4 regions of the Arthrobacter sp. Y3224055 genome follow, and region 4 is predicted to be linked to each of the others. Evidence: predicted binding sites of a transcription regulator. Region 4 holds the regulator's gene; each other region holds the start of a gene.
The links. The regulator LexA, encoded in region 4, represses DNA repair genes until DNA is damaged. The targets are predictions, from matches to a motif close to TCGAACANNTGTTCGA.
Positions count from the first base shown of each region.

Region 1: the regulator LexA is predicted to act here: its motif matches at 2,576-2,591, upstream of AC5RTY_RS01460 (HNH endonuclease signature motif containing protein).
Region 2: the regulator LexA is predicted to act here: its motif matches at 1,975-1,990, upstream of uvrA (excinuclease ABC subunit UvrA).
Region 3: the regulator LexA is predicted to act here: its motif matches at 1,877-1,892, upstream of AC5RTY_RS10170 (HNH endonuclease signature motif containing protein).

Region 1 is NZ_JBNHGB010000001.1:297,675-302,175, reverse strand. Features, by position in the region: gene AC5RTY_RS01465 (hypothetical protein) at 145-507, opposite strand; gene AC5RTY_RS01460 (HNH endonuclease signature motif containing protein) at 734-2,545, opposite strand; gene asd (aspartate-semialdehyde dehydrogenase) at 2,980-4,125, opposite strand; gene AC5RTY_RS01450 (dihydrofolate reductase) at 4,353-4,501, opposite strand, start outside.
Region 2 is NZ_JBNHGB010000002.1:348,740-353,240, forward strand. Features, by position in the region: gene uvrA (excinuclease ABC subunit UvrA) at 1-1,885, opposite strand, end outside; gene AC5RTY_RS06945 (GntR family transcriptional regulator) at 2,088-2,471, opposite strand; gene AC5RTY_RS06950 (MBL fold metallo-hydrolase) at 2,581-3,225, shown strand; gene AC5RTY_RS06955 (DNA topoisomerase IB) at 3,351-4,346, opposite strand; gene AC5RTY_RS06960 (hypothetical protein) at 4,310-4,501, opposite strand, start outside.
Region 3 is NZ_JBNHGB010000003.1:435,870-440,370, reverse strand. Features, by position in the region: gene AC5RTY_RS10170 (HNH endonuclease signature motif containing protein) at 23-1,846, opposite strand; gene AC5RTY_RS10165 (P-II family nitrogen regulator) at 2,302-2,640, opposite strand; gene AC5RTY_RS10160 (ammonium transporter) at 2,637-3,941, opposite strand; gene AC5RTY_RS10155 (MFS transporter) at 4,200-4,501, shown strand, end outside.
Region 4 is NZ_JBNHGB010000005.1:30,465-34,965, forward strand. Features, by position in the region: gene AC5RTY_RS12575 (histidinol-phosphate transaminase) at 1-1,023, opposite strand, end outside; gene AC5RTY_RS12580 (LysM peptidoglycan-binding domain-containing protein) at 1,096-1,449, opposite strand; gene lexA (transcriptional repressor LexA) at 1,746-2,495, shown strand; gene AC5RTY_RS12590 (ATP-dependent DNA helicase) at 2,607-4,501, opposite strand, start outside.

The sequences.
Region 1 (4,501 bases), on a different contig from region 4:
CGGGCGGTCCACAGCGGCAACCGAACCTCGCCTCACTTCGTTGGCGATCCCCAAGAGGTGTGTGCGGACTCGGCGTCGTGCGTCCAGCCGCGCCGAGCGGGAGGTCCTCGGACATTCGGCGACCCTGTCTGGCGAGGCATGCTCCTAGGGAAGGTCTTCCCGTCCGATCGTCGCGTCAGCCTGCGGGTCTTCGACCTGCGGCGCTCCTGCCGGTCGTGGAATGCGCTGCCGTTCGGCGCGGCGCTTGGAATGTGCGGAAAGCTCGTCATGCCGAATCATGAAGCGGATGATGCTCGGGCGAAGCGCACGAAGATTGACCAGCCCGCTGCCGCAAAGCCAGCAGACCAGTCGGTAGCTGTGGTTCACTTGGACCAACCGGTCGGTACCGTGGTCCATGAGCCAATCGGGCGACAAAAACTCATGCATGGGTGGCAGCAAATGATCGGCGGGCAGTAGCCGCGCGAACGCATCCCGCGGTTCGAAGCACTGTTCCAACTGGAGCATCATCCACCATTCTTCGGAGAGGTAGGCAGGACCGCAGGTCTCCAGGAAGCGCCGAAGGTGAGCCTCCAACCTGAGTGAGCGGTCGAGCTGGATTGGTCTTACCTGACGTTGTTGGACGAAGAACTCCCGTAGCACGTCGTCGACTCGCGCCTTGGGCCTCGCATACCTGGTCACTGTTGAATCCTCTTGCTATGGGTTTCGCTTCATGTCGGTTGGAGCAGTGGGGCGTTTAGAACGGTGGCGGGGTGTTGTCCCATGGGCCGTCCGTGGCTTCGTCGACGCCATCACCGCTGGTCTCATTCCGCGGACTGATTGCCCCGTTGGCTCCGTTTTCCGTGGCTTCTTCTGCGCCGGGGGCTGAGGGGAGCGTGAGCGTCCAGCCTTCGTCGGGGGTGGTGGTGTGGGTGTGGCCGGAGCGGGTGGTGAAGTGGAGGGTCCCGTCGGGGTCCTGGGTGACGGTTCCGCCGCCGTGGTGTTTGGTTTTGTGCCCGGGTTTGCATCTGGCGCTGAGATTTTCGATGACTGTTTTGCCGCCGTCTTCCCAGGCGATGGTGTGGTCGATGTCGCATTGGTCGGCGGGGACGGTGCAGCCGTAGTCGCGGCAGTGGCGGTCGCGTAGCCGGACGAGGCGTTTGAGCCATTCGGGCGGGTGGCGCAGGTCTTTGGCGACGGCGGCTGCCTTGCCATAGTCATCGGTGAGCACGATCAACCAGGACTTGGCGAGCGCGGCAAGGTCGCGGGTCATGCCGGGCGGGATCGGCCCGTAGCCGGTGAGGTCGCCGGGTTCTTCGGCGAGCCGGAGCAGGGTGTGCAGGGGCGCGGTGACGGCGACCGAGGCGGTCACATTCCCGGCACCGCAGGTACAGGGCCCCTGCCCTGCCGTCCCTCCGGCTGCCGTGTTTCGGGCGGTGCACGCCGCAACTTCCGCGTCCGGGATTTTTGGGCCGGTTTTCTCGGGGGCGCCAGGTGGAGCGGCTGCCGTTGTCATTGCCGTTGCGTTCGTTACAGAGCCGAGCACGGTCCCGGATCCGGCAGCAGTTCCGGAACGGCTTGCTGCTCTCGGTCCGGCTGCTCCCTGGTTGGCGACTGTTTCGCCGCCGGTGATTCCGGTAGTTGCCGCGGCTGTGTCGCCGGCGGCGGTTCCGGTTGTGAAGGTGTCTGTGGCGGGCTGGTAGGCGTGGCCGGGGTAGCGCAGGAGCATGTCGGTGAACACGTCGGCGCGGAGTTGGCCCAGGGTGCGGGTTTCGTCGACGGTTTGGAGTTTGCGGGCGTGGGCCTGCATCAGGTTGTAGGCGAGCAGCGCTTTGTCGGCGCTGGTGCGGATGTAAAGTTCGGCCATCCCGTCGTCCTGGGGCTGGTAGTGGACGGTGCGGCGTTCCATCGCGGCCCGGTGCCGGATCTCGAGGGGTTCGGGGTGCAGCCGGTCGCGGACTGTGCGGGCCCTGGCCTGGACGGATTCCAGGGTGATAATCCCGGCGCCGGGAACAACGCGGGCCTCGTAGCCGGCCAGGACCTCGGGCGGCAGGCCGGCGCCTTTGCGGGCGATGGCGGTGGCGCGGGGCAGGTCGAGGTCGCCGGCGTCGAGGGCGGTGAGGGTGGCGGGCAGGCAGGTGGCGATCTGGTGTGCGTCGGCCAGTTCCGCGGCCGCGCGTTGGCGGGGCACGGCCAGGATGGGTGCGAGCTCGGCGGCGGCGTGCCGGCAGATCCCGTCCGGTGCCCCGGCGTCGGGCCCGGTTGCCGGGCGGAGCACGGCCAGGCGGTGCACGGCCCGCAGCCGGCGGGACTGGGTCCAGGCCTCGTGTTTGCGCACCGCCTGGAGGTAGTCGAGGGTCGACCAATCGTCCAGGGCCGCGGGGTCGGTGCCGGCGAGCAGGCCGGCCAGTTCCGCCGGTCCCAGGTCCTGCCAGTCGTCCGCCCACCCCCGCGGGACCGGTGCCGGTTCGGCGGAACCATTGTCCGGCGCGGCACCATCGTCGGACGCGGCAGGGGTACCGGAGGATTCCTCCGGCTCCTGCGCATTGTCCAACGGTTCCGCTGCCATACTTCAACGCTACGCAGCCCACGCCGCGGGTAGAACGGGTCTTCGATGAAAGTGCACAACCTGCCGTCGACACCTGCCTGTGTAGGACAACTCAGCCGGCGGATGGCTGAACGGGGAACCGTCATTCCCCTGTGTAGGACAACTGAGCAGGCGGACGGCTGAACGGGGAGCCGACCTTGCCCGTGCAGGACAAGTCGGAAGGCGAACGATTCGAAGCGGAGCCGTCCACTGCCTGTGGAGGACGGCGTCCCCTGCATAGTGTCCTGATGTGGACAGCTCAGGATACGGCGTAGCGGGACTTCCATGGGCAGCCTGCGCCGCCGGAAAAGCGAACTGCCACCAGCGGGAGCCCACCCCTACAACAGCAGGAGCCCGTCCCCAAAGGGACGGGCTCCTCGTGGCTCATGGCTTCCGCCGGCCTCGGGCGGCAGGTCCTAAAGGTTGCCGGTGGCGATGCGCAGCATGCGGCGCAACGGCTCCGCCGCGCCCCACAGGAGCTGGTCGCCCACGGTAAAGGCGCTGATGTACTCGGGACCCATTTCCAGCTTGCGGATACGGCCTACCGGGATCTCGAGCGTGCCGCTGGCCGCCACCGGCGTCAGGTGCTCCATGGTGGCTTCCTTGGTATTGGGAACCACGCGGGACCACTCGTTGTCGGCGTCGATGATCCGCTCGATTTCGGCCACCGGCAGGTCCTCGGTGAGCTTCAATGTCAGGGCCTGCGAGTGCGACCGCATGGCGCCGATGCGGACGCACAGGCCGTCGAACGGGATCCGCTTGTCGTCGCTCAAGCCCAGGATCTTGTTGGTCTCGGCGGGGGCTTTCCATTCTTCCTTGGACTGTCCGTTGCCCAGGTCCTTGTCGATCCACGGGATCACGGAACCGGCCAGCGGCACGCCGAACTGGGAAGCATCCAGTTCGGGGCTGCGCTGCTGGGCGAGGATCTTGCGGTCGATTTCCAAGATGGCGGAGGAGGGCTGCGCCAGCTCGTCGGCCACCGCGGCGTTCAGCGTACCGAACTGGTTCAGCAGTTCGCGCATGTGCCGGGCGCCGCCGCCGGAGGCCGCCTGATAGGTCATGGACGTGCCCCACTCGACGAGGCCGTTCTTGAACAGTCCGCCCAGGCCCATGAGCATGCAGGAGACGGTGCAGTTGCCGCCGATGAATTCCTTCACGCCCCGCGCCAGGCCGGCGTCGATCACGTCGCGGTTGACCGGGTCCAGCACGATGATGGAGCTGTCCTGCATCCGCAGGGTGGACGCCGCGTCTATCCACAGGCCGTCCCAGCCGGCGTCGCGCAGCTTCGGGTACACCTCGGCGGTGTAGTCGCCGCCCTGCGCCGTCAGGATGATCGGCAGCTTTGCCAGCGTCTCGATGTCGTACGCGTCCTGCAGCTTGCCCGCACCCGCGGCGAAGGACGGAGCGTCGCCGCCGGCGTTCGACGTGGAGAAAAACACGGGGTTGATGAGGTCGAAGTCGCCTTCATCCTGCATGCGCTGCATGAGGACGGAGCCGACCATGCCGCGCCAACCGATCAGGCCGACGGACTGGGCAGATGAAGTGGCTGCTGGGGAAGTCATGCATTCCATTTTACGGACCGGGTCAATTTAAGCGCTGTGAGTTACACAAGGTAGGCGCTGCGGGTTACACAAAGTAGGCGCGGCGGCTTACACGAGGTGGCGCTGTGAGTTGCACAGAGTGGGTGGAGCGCAAGCGTCACCATGACGACGGCGTTGCCCGGCGCCGGCAATTCCATAGGCCCGGCCTGTCCGCTCCGGCCGGGCCTACACGTAGGGCCTTAGCGCTCCTACTCCGGGCCGCGGACCCAGAGCGAGATGCGGTAGCGGGTGCCGTTGGCCGCGGTGTGCCAGTCCTCGGTGGGGCTGACGCCCTCGAACTTCCATTCCGGGCCGAGCTGGGGGGCGTACGTGTCGCCGTCCGTCTCCAGGTCGATGA
Region 2 (4,501 bases), on a different contig from region 4:
GATTGTTTTCCCGGGCACCCACCACCTTGATCTGGCGCTTCTTGTCCATCTTCCGGCGCTTCGCCGGCAGTTCGATGCGGCGCCGGCCGGACAGGTAGTCACCGGTGATGGAACGCGTGTTGTCCAGCAGTTCCTGCAGCGAGCCGGAGTGCACCACTTCGCCGCCGTGCTCGCCGGCGCCCGGTCCGATGTCCACTATCCAGTCGGCCTCGGCGATGGTGTCCTCGTCGTGTTCCACCACTATCAGGGTGTTGCCGAGGTCGCGCAGCCGTGTGAGGGTCTCGATCAAGCGGCGGTTGTCCCGCTGGTGCAGGCCGATGGAGGGCTCGTCGAGCACGTAGAGCACGCCGACCAGGCCGGAGCCAATCTGCGTGGCCAGCCGGATGCGCTGGGCCTCCCCTCCGGACAGCGTGCCGGCGGCGCGCTCCAGGTTCAGGTATTCCAGGCCCACGTCCAGGAGGAACCGCAGCCGTGCCTGGATCTCGATGAGTACCTGGTGGGCGATCTGGGTTTCGCGGGCCGAGAGCTCCAGGCCGGCGAGGAACGAACTCGCCTCGCGCAGCGGCAGGGCAGACACATCCGCGATGGACTTGCCGTTGATCAGCACGGACAGCGACGCGGGGTTCAGCCGCGCGCCGTTGCATTCCGGGCACGGGACCTCGCGCATGTACTCCTTGTAACGGTCCCTCGCCCACTCGGACTCGGTTTCCTCATGCTTTCGGTGGATGTACTGGAACGCGCCTTCGAATCCGGTGCTGTATTTCCGTTCCCGGCCGAAGCGGTTGCGGTACTGCACCACGACCTTGAAGTCCTTGCCGTGCAGTACGGCCTCCCGGACCTTCTTCGGCAGGTTCTTCCACGGCTCGTCCATGGAGAACCCCAGCTCATGCGAGAGCCCTTCGAGCAACCGCGTCCAGTACTCCTGGGTGGCTTTGCCCAAGGACCACGGGGCAATGGCGCCCTCGGACAGGCTCCGGTCGGGATCCGGGACCACCAGGTCCACATCTACTTCAAGCTTGCTGCCGATACCGGTACAGGCCGGACAGGCGCCGAACGGATTGTTGAACGAGAACGAGCGCGGCTCGATCTCGTCGATGGCGAGCGGGTGTTCGTTCGGGCAGGCCAGGTGCTCGGAGAAGCTACGCGTACGGCCCGGGTCGTCCTCGTCAATGTCGACGAAATCGGCCAGCACGCGGCCCTCCGCGAGGGCCAGGGCGGTTTCCACCGAGTCGGTCAGGCGCTGGTGGATGCCTTCCTTGGCCACCAGCCGGTCCACCACCACCTCAATGGTGTGCTTGTACTGCTTCCCCAGCTTCGGCGGTTCGCTTAGCTGCACCTGCTTGCCGTCCACCTTTGCGCGGGAAAAGCCCTTGGTGCTCAGTTCCTTGAACAGGTCGACGAACTCGCCCTTGCGCCCGCGCACTACCGGGGCCAGGATCTGGAACCGGGTCCCTTCGGGAAGCTCTTGCAGCTGGTCAACGATTTGCTGCGGGGTCTGCTTTTCCACCGGTTCACCGCACTGCGGGCAAAAGGGGCGGCCGACGCGGGCCCACAGCAGGCGCAGGTAGTCGTAGATCTCGGTGATTGTTCCCACGGTGGAGCGCGGGTTGCGGCTGGTCGATTTCTGGTCGATCGAGACCGCCGGCGACAGGCCCTCGATGAAGTCCACATCCGGCTTGTCCACCTGCCCCAAGAACATCCGCGCATAGGAAGAGAGCGATTCCACGTACCGGCGCTGGCCCTCGGCGAAGATCGTATCGAAGGCCAACGACGACTTGCCCGAGCCGGACAGGCCCGTGAAGACGATCATGGCGTCGCGGGGCAGGTCCACGCTGACGTTCTGCAGATTATGCTCGCGGGCGCCCTTGACGACCAGCCGGGACATATCCGCGGAGCGGGAAACGGAGGTGGCAGACTCGGAATCGGTCGCCGGGACGGACGCTTCGCTTGCTTTTAGCACGGTATCTACTCTAATCGAAAATTCGTTCGAACTTGTATTACATCGGTCACGGCGGACGGCACCTGCGGACAGTGAGCGTCCGCAATCGTCGGCTCCCCGGCCGGCGCCAGACGACGCCTGATGCCGCCTACTTGATGCCGTGGCGCTCCAACGCGGCCTTGGCGGCGGCGAGTGCTTCCTTGCCGCCGATCCCTTGACCGTGAACGGCGCGGGCGAATGCTTCGGCGGCATCGCCCAGTTGTTGCCGGGCCTTGCCGGCTCCGGCGCTGACCACGGTGCCGGCCCGGCCGTGGGTTTCCACCCGCCCGGCAGTTTCAAGCTCCCGGTAGGCGCGTGCCACGGTATTCGGGACCACACCCAGATGGTCGGCCAACCGCCTGACGGGCGGCAGCTTCGTGCCCACCGGGAGTTCGCCGGCATCGGCCGCTTCGATGATCCGCAGCCTCAACTGCTCGAAGAGCGGCACGGCGCTGTCGCGGTTCATCCGCCAGTCAAACTCGCTCGCTTCCATCGTCTGCGCCCGCTCCTCGTCGTGTCCCCAGCATCGCGCTGCCTGTCCGCTGCTACAACCAGAATGACATCCTGAGCCGTCCGGGTCGACTGTCGGTAGGCTGGGAAGCATGTTGCTTCACGAAGATCCTGCAGTCACCATCCGCGGTATTTCCGTTTCCGAGATGGACAACAACGTCTATCTGCTGACGGCCAAGGCTTCCGGCACCCAGGTGTTGATCGACGCCGCCGATGACTTTCCGGCCATCCAGCAACTGCTGCGCGAGGGCGCCGCGGATGCCGGGCGGCCGGCCGAGGTTGCCCTGATCGTGACCACGCACAGCCACTGGGACCATGTCCGGGCCCTGCCGGAGGCGGTGGCCGCTACCGGCGCCAAAACGGCGGCCGGGGTGGAGGATATTCCGCAGATCGAGGTGCGGACCGATGTTGCGCTCGAGCATCAGGACGTCGGCCGCTTCGACGGATTCTCGTTGGAAGCCATCAAGCTGCGCGGGCACACGCCGGGTTCCGTGGCGCTGCTCTACCGCGCACCCGAGGGCCCGCCGCACCTGTTCACCGGAGATTCCCTGTTTCCGGGCGGGCTGGGCAACACGCAGCAGGACCCGGAACGGTTTTCAACCCTCTTCAACGATGTGGCCGAACGGGTGTTCAACTACCTGCCCGACGACACGGTGGTCCATCCGGGCCATGGCGCCGGCACCACCCTCGGGGCGGAACGGCCCCATCTGGACGAGTGGAAATCGCGCGGCTGGTAGGGCGCATTCAACCCCGACAGACGTGGACGTTGGGGGGAATCCCGCCTGCCGGGGCTCTCTAATTCTAGCGCCGCGGGCTGCTTTCGCTCCCTTGCCACCCGAGGAAGGATGGCAGGCTGCCCCTGTCAGGCCAGGAAGGACGGCAGGCTGCGTTCCGCCGCGGAGTACGTGGCGGCGTCCGGGATCTGTCCCGCCATAAAGCGGTCCACGAGCCGCGGATCCACGTACGACTTGCGGGCGACGGCGGGCGTATTGCCCAGCCGCTCCGAGACGGCGTGCATGGCTGCGACCACGGCCTTGCGCCGTCCGGTGAGATTCGGCTTGCCGGTGTAGCCGGCCAGTGCCACGGCGGCCGTTACCGTTCCCTGCCACGTCCGGAAATCCTTGGCACTGAACTCCGGCCCGCAGAGTTCGTGGATAAACTCGTTCAACTCCGACGCGCCCAGCCCCGACCAGTCTCCGGTGCCGTTGCGGTAACCGATGGCCGGATCGTCGGCCTTCAGGGTCCGCACCGCCGCCAGCTGGACGGCGATATCCGGATCCTTCAGTTCCACGTCCCACTGCAGTCCGCTCTTCCCGGGAAAATGCAGCCGGACGGTATCTTCCCGCACCTGCACGTGGCGAACCAACAACGTCGTAACCCCGTAGGATCCGTTATCTTCGGCGTAGACTTCCGAACCGATCCGCAACGACGCGCTGTCCAGCAGGCGGAAGGCAACGGCACAGGCCACCGGGCGGGTTCGTTCGCCGGACCTCAGCAGCCTCGTCACCTTGCGGCGCGCGGTGGTCAGGGTGGCTCCGAACGCCAGGGAGCGGTCGAACTTTTCCCGATCCCTGAGTTCCCGCCAACGGGCATGGTAGATGTATTGCCGCCGCCCGGCGTCGTCGGTTCCCGCGGCCTGGATATGCCCGTTGGGTGCCGGGCAGATCCACACATCCGACCACGCCGGCGGGACCGCCAGCCCCTTGATCCTTCGGAGCTCGTCCCCGGCAGGCCTCGAACCGTCGGGGTTGCGGTAGGAAAACCCCGTCCCGTGGCGCCGGCGGGTGATGCCGGGTGCACGGACGTTGCTGCGCCTTAGCCTCAGACGGGCACCTCCATCTTGAATCCGCAGCTGCAGCGAAGGATTTCGACGTCGACCCGCACGGTCGGGAGCGGCCCGGTTTCCGGGGAGCCTGCATCCACGGGATCTACGATGGAGTGGTCGATGCGTTCCACCGGCTGCATGGGCTCCCCGCAGTGCATGTAGCCCTCGGCGCCGAAATCGATTCCGAC
Region 3 (4,501 bases), on a different contig from region 4:
CCTAGAACGGGCGGTGGGGCGTCTAGAACGGTGGCGGGGTGTTGTCCCATGGGCCGTCCGTGGCTTCTCCGCCGGTGTCGCCCTCGCCGCGGGTATTACAGCCCCGGGGACTTTTGGCCCCGTTGCCCGGGCTTTCCGTGGCTTCTTCTGCGCCGAGGGCTGAGGGGAGCGTGAGTGTCCAGCCTTCGTCGGGGGTGGTGGTGTGGGTATGGCCGGAGCGGGTGGTGAAGTGGAGGGTCCCGTCGGGATCCTGGGTGACGGTTCCGCCGCCGTTGTGTTTGGTTTTATGCCCGGGTTTGCATCTGGCGCTGAGATTTTCGATGACTGTTTTGCCGCCGTCTTCCCAGGCGATGGTGTGGTCGATGTCGCATTGGTCGGCGGGGACGGTGCAGCCGTAGTCGCGGCAGTGGCGGTCACGTAGCCGGACGAGGCGTTTGAGCCATTCGGGCGGGGTGCGCAGGTCTTTGGCGGCAGCGATGGCGTGGCCGTGGTCGTCGGTGAGCACGATCAACCAGGACTTCGCCAGCGCGGCGAGGTCGCGGGTCATGCCGGGCGGGATGGGTCCGTAGCCGGTGAGGTCGCCGGGGTCTTCGGCGAGCCGGAGCAGGGTGTGCAGTGGTGCGGTGACGGCGACGGAGGCGGTCATGTTCCCGGCCCCGCAGGTGCAGGGCCCCTGTCCTGCCGTCCCTCCGGCTGCCGTGTTTCGGGCGGTGCACGCCGCAACTTCCGCGTCCGGGATTTCTGGGCCGGTTCCTTTGGTGGTGCCCGGTAGAGTCCCGGCGGCTGCGGACCCGGTTGCAGCTGCGGTTGCGGCAGCAGTTCCAGACTGGGCCGTTTCCCGCGGGTTGGCTGCGGTTTGGGTGGCCGCTGTTCCGCAGTTGTCGGTGGCCGTCTGGGTGGCGGCTGTGTCGCCGGCGGCGGGTCCGGTGTCTGTGTCTGTGGCGGTGGCCGTGGGCTGGTAGGCGTGGCCGGGGTAGCGCAGGAGCATGTCGGTGAACACGTCGGCGCGGAGCTGGCCCAGGGTGCGGGTTTCGTCGACGGTTTGGAGTTTGCGGGCGTGGGCCTGCATCAGGTTGTAGGCGAGCAGCGCTTTGTCGGCGCTGGTGCGGATGTAGAGTTCGGCCATCCCGTCGTCCTGGGGCTGGTAGTGGACGGTGCGGCGTTCCATCGCGGCCCGGTGCCGGGTCTCGAGGGGTTCGGGGTGCAGCCGGTCGCGGACTGTGCGGGCCCGGGCCTGCACGGATTCCAGGGTGATGGTCCCGGCGCCGGGAACAACGCCGGCCTCGTAGCCGGCCAGGACCTCGGGCGGCAGGCCGGCGCCTTTGCGGGCGATGGCGGCGGCGCGGGGCAGGTCGAGGTCGCCGTTGTCCAGGGCGGCGAGGGTGGCGGGCAGGCAGGTGGCGATCTGGTGTGCGTCGGCCAGTTCCGCGGCAGCGCGTTGGCGGGGCACGGCCAGGATGGGTGCGAGCTCGGCGGCGGCGTGCCGGCAGATCCCGTCCGGTGCCCCGGCGTCGGGCCCGGTTGCCGGGCGGAGCACGGCCAGGCGGTGCAGGGCCCGCAGCCGGCGGGACTGGGTCCAGGCCTCGTGTTTGCGCACCGCCTGGAGGTAGTCGAGGGTCGACCAATCGTCCAGAGCCGCGGGGTCGGTGCCGGCGAGCAGGCCTGCCAGTTCCGCCGGTCCCAGCTCCCGCCAGTCGTCCGCCCACCCCCGCGGGACCGGTACCGGTTCGGCGGAACCATTGTCGGGCGCGCAACCATTGTCGGGCGTGGCACCGTCATCGGGCGCGGCAGGGGTACCGGAGTGATCCTCCGGCTCCTGCGCCTCGTCGAACGGTTCCGCTGCCATACTTCAACGCTACGCAGCCCACGCCCCGGGTAGAACGAACCTTCGAGGAAAGTGCATAACCTGCCCTCGACAGCTGCCTGTGGAGGACAACTCAGCAGGCCAATGGCTGAACGGGGAACCCTCCTTCCCTGTGTAGGACAACTCAGCAGGCCAATGGCTGAACGGGGAACCCTCCTTCCCTGTGGAGGACAACTCAGCGTCCGGACGGCTGAACGGGGAACCGTCCTTCCCTGTGGAGGACAACTCAGCAGGCTAACGGCTGAACGCGAAGCCGACGGGCGCGTCTGGAGGGGAACCAGCCACCTTCATCCGACGAAACCGCGGCACCGCCGCGGTTTCCGGGCCGCCGCAGACTCCGTAAGTGCACGCCCGCGCACCGGAAGACCCGGTTGCTCCGGACGCCGCAGGGGTGACCGGAACAACCGGGCCAGGGAAATCTGCCAAAGGTTCCAGTCCTAGATGGCAGCCTCGCCGCGTTCGCCCGTGCGGACGCGGACCGCTTCCTGCACATCCACCAGCCAGACCTTGCCGTCGCCCGCGCGGCCGGTGTTGGCGGTGGCCACGAGGACGTCCACGATGTCGTCGGCCAGATCTTCCCCCACCAAGACCTCGACGCGGACCTTGGGCAGCAGGTCCACCGTGTACTCGGCGCCGCGGTAGACCTCCGTGTGGCCGCGCTGCCGCCCGTACCCGCTGGCCTCACTGACGGTCAGCCCTTGGACCCCATAGCTTTCCAAGCTGTTGCGGACTGCCTCCAGCTTTTCCGGCCGGATGATTGCGGTGACCAGTTTCATGCGTTGACCTCTTCCTTGATCGTGCTGCGGGCGCTGGGGTCGGTTGCCGGGTGCGGGATGAATGTTCCGCCGGTGCCCAGGCCGCCGAATTCGTAGGCGGATTCGGCGTGCTGGGCGAGGTCCACGCCGGTGACCTCATCCTCTGCGGTTACCCGGAAGCCAAGGGTCTTGTGGATCGCCAAGCCGATGATCAGGGTCAGCACGCCAGAGAACACCATCGAGACCAGCGCCGCCACGGCCTGCGCCCCCAGTTGGGCGACGCCGCCGCCGTAGAAGAGACCACCGCCTGCACCTTCGACCGGCAGGGCGATGAAGCCCAGGGCCAGCGTTCCGACCAGGCCGGCAACCAGGTGGACGCCCACCACATCCAGCGAGTCGTCGTAGCCCAGCCTGTACTTCAGCCCCACCGCCAGCGCGGCCAGCACGCCCGCCACCAGGCCCAGACCCACCGCCCCCAGAGGGGATACGTTGGCGCAGGCCGGGGTGATGGCCACCAGACCCGCGACCACACCCGAGGCCGCCCCGAGGGACGTGGGGCGGCCGTCGCGGAGGCGCTCGGTCACCAGCCAGCCCACGATGGCGGCTGCCGGGGCGGCCATGGTGTTGACCCAGATCAGCCCGGCTTCCTCCGCCGTGCCCGCCGCTCCCCCGTTGAATCCAAACCAGCCGAACCACAGCATCGCTGCGCCGATCATCACCAACGGAATGTTGTGCGGGCGCTGTGCAGGGTCCTTGCCGAAGCCTCTGCGCTTGCCCAGAATCAGGGCCAGGACCAGGCCCGCTACACCGGCATTGATGTGCACCACCGTGCCGCCGGCGAAATCAATCGCCTCCCCGGCCCAGGCGCCGACGGCTCCCTCGGCCCCCAGCAAGCCGCCGCCCCAGACCATGAAGGCCAGCGGGCAGTAAACCAGCGTGACCCAGACCGGCACGAAGACCGCCCAGGCGCTGAATTTTGCCCGGTCGGCGATGGCGCCGGAGATGAGTGCCACCGTGATGATCGCGAACGTGGCACCGTACCCGGCGCTGATCAAGTCAGGGGTGCTAAGCAGCCCTTCCAGGCCGAACGCGGCGAACGGATTGCCGAAGAGCTGGGCCACGCCCTCGCCCCCGCTCATCGAGTAACCCCACAGCACCCAGACCACCGCCACCAGCGCGACGGCGGAAAAGCTCATCATCATCATGTTCAGGGCCGATTTGGCCCGCGTCATCCCGCCGTAGAAGAATGCCAGTCCCGGCGTCATGAGCAGCACCAAGGCCGCCGAAATCATTACCCAGACGTGACCTGCCGACAGATCCATGTTTCACGTCCCCTCGTTCGTTGGCGGGTAATTTCCCACCGGTGAACCAAGACTGACGACGGCGTGTTTCGCCCAGCAGGATGCTTCATTGCGGCCGCGTTACAAGAAGCCCGCGCAGGTAAAACCGGTGCAACCGGCGTGTTTCGGCAGTGTTTCGCGCGGCACCGAGAGCGGCACAGAGTGGCATAGAGGACGACGGCGGTGCGCGGCCCGGCGTTGACACCGAGCCGGCGCGCGGGTCGGGCTACGCTGGTTGGCATGCCAGTTTTCCGCCGCACGGCGCGTCAGTTTCGCCTGTCCGGCCACCAGCGACCGGGCAAGCCGGCACCCACTCCGATTCCGCGCGACATCAAGGTCCTCGTTGCCGCTGCCTTCGTCATCGCGCTGGGATACGGACTGGTGGCGCCAGTCCTGCCTCAGTTCGCCGCGAGTTTCGACGTCGGTGTCGCGGCTGCCAGCATCATCGTCAGCGTGTTCGCCCTCGCCCGGCTGGTCTTCGCGCCGGCGGGCGGCGCCCTGGTGGGCCGCTGGGGTGAACGCCGGGTCTACCTGACCGGGCT
Region 4 (4,501 bases):
GCCCGGGATCCCGACGTCGCGGATCAGCACGCCGGCTTCCAGCAGTCCCTGCCACACCGAGCGGGGGTCCTCCAGCCCGCCGAAAAACACGAAGTTTGAGTCGGACGGCGCCGGGTCGAGTCCCAGCTCGGCCAGCCCGTCGACAATGCGGTCCCGTTGCGCCTTGATGTCTTCGACGTTGGCCAGCAGCGCATCGGCATGGTCCAACGCGGCCAGGGCCGTTGCCTGCGTAACGGCGGAGAGGTGGTAGGGCAGGCGGACCAGTCGCAGCGCATCGGTAATCTGCGGTGCGGCGGCGAGGTACCCGACCCTGGCGCCTGCCAGCGCGAAGGCCTTGCTCATGGTGCGGGAAACGATGAGCCGCTCCCGCCCCGGCAACAGTGTCAGCGCGCTCGGCGTTCCGGCGTGGGCGAACTCGGCGTAGGCCTCGTCCACGATCACGATGGCCTTGGAGGCTTCCCCCGCTTCATACGCCGCCTCCACGACCTCAAGGCCCAGGGCGGTGCCCGTCGGGTTGTTCGGGGAGCAAAGAACGACCACGTTTGCCGCGGAGCCGGCCACAGCGGCGGCGGCAGCGTCCGGGGACAACGTGAAGTCTGCCCCCCGCGGAACGGCCACATAATCCGTGTCCGTCCCGCTGGCCAGCAGCGGGTACATGGAATAGGTGGGCGGGAAGCTCAGCAGGGTGCGGCCGGGGCCGCCGAAGGCCTGGAGGATTTGCTGCAGGACCTCGTTCGATCCGTTGGCGGCCCAAATGTTCTCTGCGGTGAGGCCGTGCCCCAAGTAGCGGGCCAGCGCCGTCCTCAGCTTCGTGAACTCGCGATCCGGATACCGGTTCAGACCCGCGGCAGCCTCGCTGACGGCCGAGACGATGGCCTGACGGACAGCATCGGGCAGGCCATGGGTGTTTTCGTTGACGTTCAGGAGGACGGGAACCTCCAGCTGGGGCGCACCATAGGGCTCCAGGCCCCGGAGATTTTCCCGCAACGGCAGGCGGTTCAGGCGTTCTAACTGCTCACTCACCGGTCCAGTTTAAGCTTCGGCCCGCCCGGGGCAGGAATCGGGCGGGCCGAAGCAGCTCATATTACGGCTGCCTCAGCGCGCGGACGGGACCAGCAGCTGCTGCCCGGCGTGGACGATGTCCCCCTGCAGGCCGTTCAATTGCGCGATCTCGAAAATGACATCGTGGGGGTTGCGGTCCGGCGCGGACTGCACTGCTATGTCCCACAGTGACTGGCCGCTGCCGACCGTGACGGTCGCCGCCGGCCCCGGCCCCAGCCCCCCGGCGGCGGCCATTGCCGGAGCAGTGAAGAAACCGATCAGGGTCAGGGCTGCGGCCGCGGCGAGCATCAGCGGCAGGCCGATCAGCAACAAACGGCCGCGGCGGGTCAGCCGCAGGCCTGTGCTGGTACGAAGGCCAGCGGGCTGCGGTGCGAGCTGGGCGGACATGGTGCCACCTTTCCGATATTCGATCTATTTCGGCTGGTTTCGATCGTCTTGCAACGGTATTCGAACGTATCTTCGAATACGTCTTCTACAGTTTTAGCACTGGTGATCGAACATTGTCGAGACTCAGTCGAACAAATGTTTGAAATTCGCTACCGCCTCGCCTAGCGTTGTAAGCGTCGGGCGGCAGTAAGAGCAGTGCATCAGCCGCCACCGACAAAACAGTTGAGACAACAGTCCATGTGCGGTTCCGCTACGGCGCCGGCGCAGGGACCACTACGGGGAGACCGGGGCCGGACATGTCGGAAGAGACCACCACCACTGCCGGAGCGAAGCGACGCGGCCGGCCCGTCAAAGTGGGGCGCAGCCTGACGCCGAGGCAGAAGAAGATCCTGGAAACCATCCAGCGCTCCGTTATGTCACACGGATACCCTCCGTCCATGCGCGAGATCGGTGACACGGTCGGTCTGGCAAGCCTGTCCAGCGTCACGCACCAGTTGGCCCAACTGGAGAAGATGGGCTACATCAGGCGCGACCCCAAGCGTCCCCGTGCCATGGAAATCCTGACCCCGCTGACACTCGAGCACGGGGGTGTGGAAATCGTCGGAGTCGATGAACCGCAACAGCTGCGCAGCTCCAGCGGCGTCGCCGTATCCGAGCTGACCACGTCATCCGACACGGCGATGGTGCCGCTGGTGGGAAGGATCGCAGCGGGCGGGCCGATCCTGGCGGACCAGGCGGTCGAGGACGTCATGCCCCTGCCGCGGCAACTGGTGGGACACGGCGAGTTGTTCATGCTCAGGGTCTCGGGCGATTCCATGATCGATGCGGCCATCTGTGACGGCGACTGGGTCGTGGTCCGCCAGCAGCACACGGCCGAGAACGGCGACATCGTGGCGGCGCTGCTCGACGACGAAGCAACGGTCAAGACCTTCCGGCAGCGCGACGGCCACACCTGGCTGTTGCCGCAGAATACCCAGTACGAACCGATTCTTGGCGACCACGCAACCATCATGGGCAAGGTTGTCTCGGTGATGCGGGCCCTCTGACGCGCCCGGTCTCCCCGGTCCGCGCTGCAGCCACCCCGGGATCCCCTGCCCGCACGGGCGGTCCCCGCGCAGGGCCCCGCTCGCTCCGGAACGGGCGTGCCCCCAACCCGTTCAGGCTGAGGCCGTAGCCAGCCTTTCCAAGACCTGGCGGGCCGTGGCGCCGTCCTTGGTACTCCAGAAGGGCGGCAGGGCGCTGCGGAGGAAACTCCCGTAGCGCGCCGTCGCCAGCCGTGAGTCCAACACGGCCACCACTCCACGGTCGTTTGACGCGCGGATCAGCCTCCCGGCTCCCTGGGCCAGCCGCACGGCCGCATGGGTCGCCGAGACCGTCATGAAACCGTTTCCCCCGGACTGCGCCACGGACCGGGTTCGGGCAGTCGTGAGCGGGTCATCCGGCCGGGGGAACGGAATCCGGTCGATGACCACGAGCCGGCACGCGGAACCGGGAACGTCGACGCCCTGCCAGAGCGTCATGGTGCCGAACAGGCAGGTGTCGGGCTCTTCGGCGAATTGGCGGACCAGCGCGCCCATCGACGATTCGCCCTGGCACAGGATGGTCAGGTCGGTGCGCCCGCGCATCTCGGCCGCGGCTTCTTCTGCCGCACGCCGCGAGGAGAACAGGCCCAGGGCGCCGCCGCGCGAGGCCAGCAGCAGCTCCTCGAGTTCATCGAGCTGTTCCGGGCTGGTGCCCCGGCCCGGCTTCGGCAGATGCGACGCCACGTAGAGCACGCCCTGCCTGGGGTAATCGAAGGGGCTGCCCACGTCCACGCTGGAATAGGCGGGCGCGCCGGCTCCGAGCAGTCCGAGCGACCCGGCGACGGCATCGAAGGTCCCCCCGACCGACAACGTCGCCGATGTCAGCACAACGGTATGTTCGTCGAACAAGCCCTCACGCAGCCGGGACGCCACCGAGAGCGGCGCTATGTTCAACGTTGCCGGCTGGTCGTCATTGGCGGCGTAGTCGCCGGCCTCGCCATAGGTGCTGGGACGGGTCGCCCAGATGACCTCCCGGGAGTCCGGAGCGGACAGCAGCCGTTCGGCCAGTTCCAGCACGGCCGCGAGCCGTGAGCGCGCCATCTGCCGTCCGCCGTCCGCTGCCCCCGCACCCTCGGGCTTCGAGTCGGAGAGCGCCGCGCGGGCCGCTTCCCGTACCTGCGCAAGAACCAGCTCATGCTCCTCGCGGAGGCCGGCCGCCAGCAGGCCGGTGGGCACCGACTGCAGGACGTCCTCCAGCGCATCGGCGGCGGAGTTCAAAGGCTCCACGCTGATCCCCGTGTGTTTGCGTGCCGTCGAGGCGGCGGTACGCACCATGGCGGCGGAGAGTTGCCCCGCGACGGCGCTGGTGACGCGGTCCTGCAGCTCATGGGCCTCGTCGATGACCACCACGTCATAGTCCGGGAGTACCGCGACGCCCTCGAAGGCGTTGATGGCCAGCATGGCATGGTTCGTGATCACGATGTCTGCCTCCGCCGCGCGGCCCCGTGCCAGTTCGCTGAAGCACTCGGCGGCCAGGGGACACTTCTGGGCGCCCAGGCACTCCATGGAGCCGACGGAGACCTGTCGCCAGGCCCGGTCGCTGACACCGGGCACCAGTTCATCCCGATCCCCGGTGTCGGTCTCCTGCGCCCACTCGCGCAGGCGCACGACTTCCTTGCCCAGCGCGCCCGAGGCGCCGGAAGCCGACGCTGCGCCGGCCGGAGCAGGATGCGGAACCGCGTCCTCGCCGAGGCTGAACAGCGCCGCCGGCGCGTCCTCGTCCGGAAAGCCGCCCGCGAGCTTGTGCAGGCAGAGGTAATTGTTCCTGCCCTTGAGCAAAGCGACGTCCAGCGGCCTGGGCAGCTCGTCGGCGACGGCCTCCAACAGCCGGGGCAGGTCCCGCTTGACGATCTGCGATTGCAGCGCCAACGTTGCCGTGGAGACGATCGCCGGCTTCTCCCCCTCCAGCGCCTGGACCATGAGCGGCACCAAGTAGGCCAGCGACTTGCCGGTGCCTGTGCCCGCCTGCA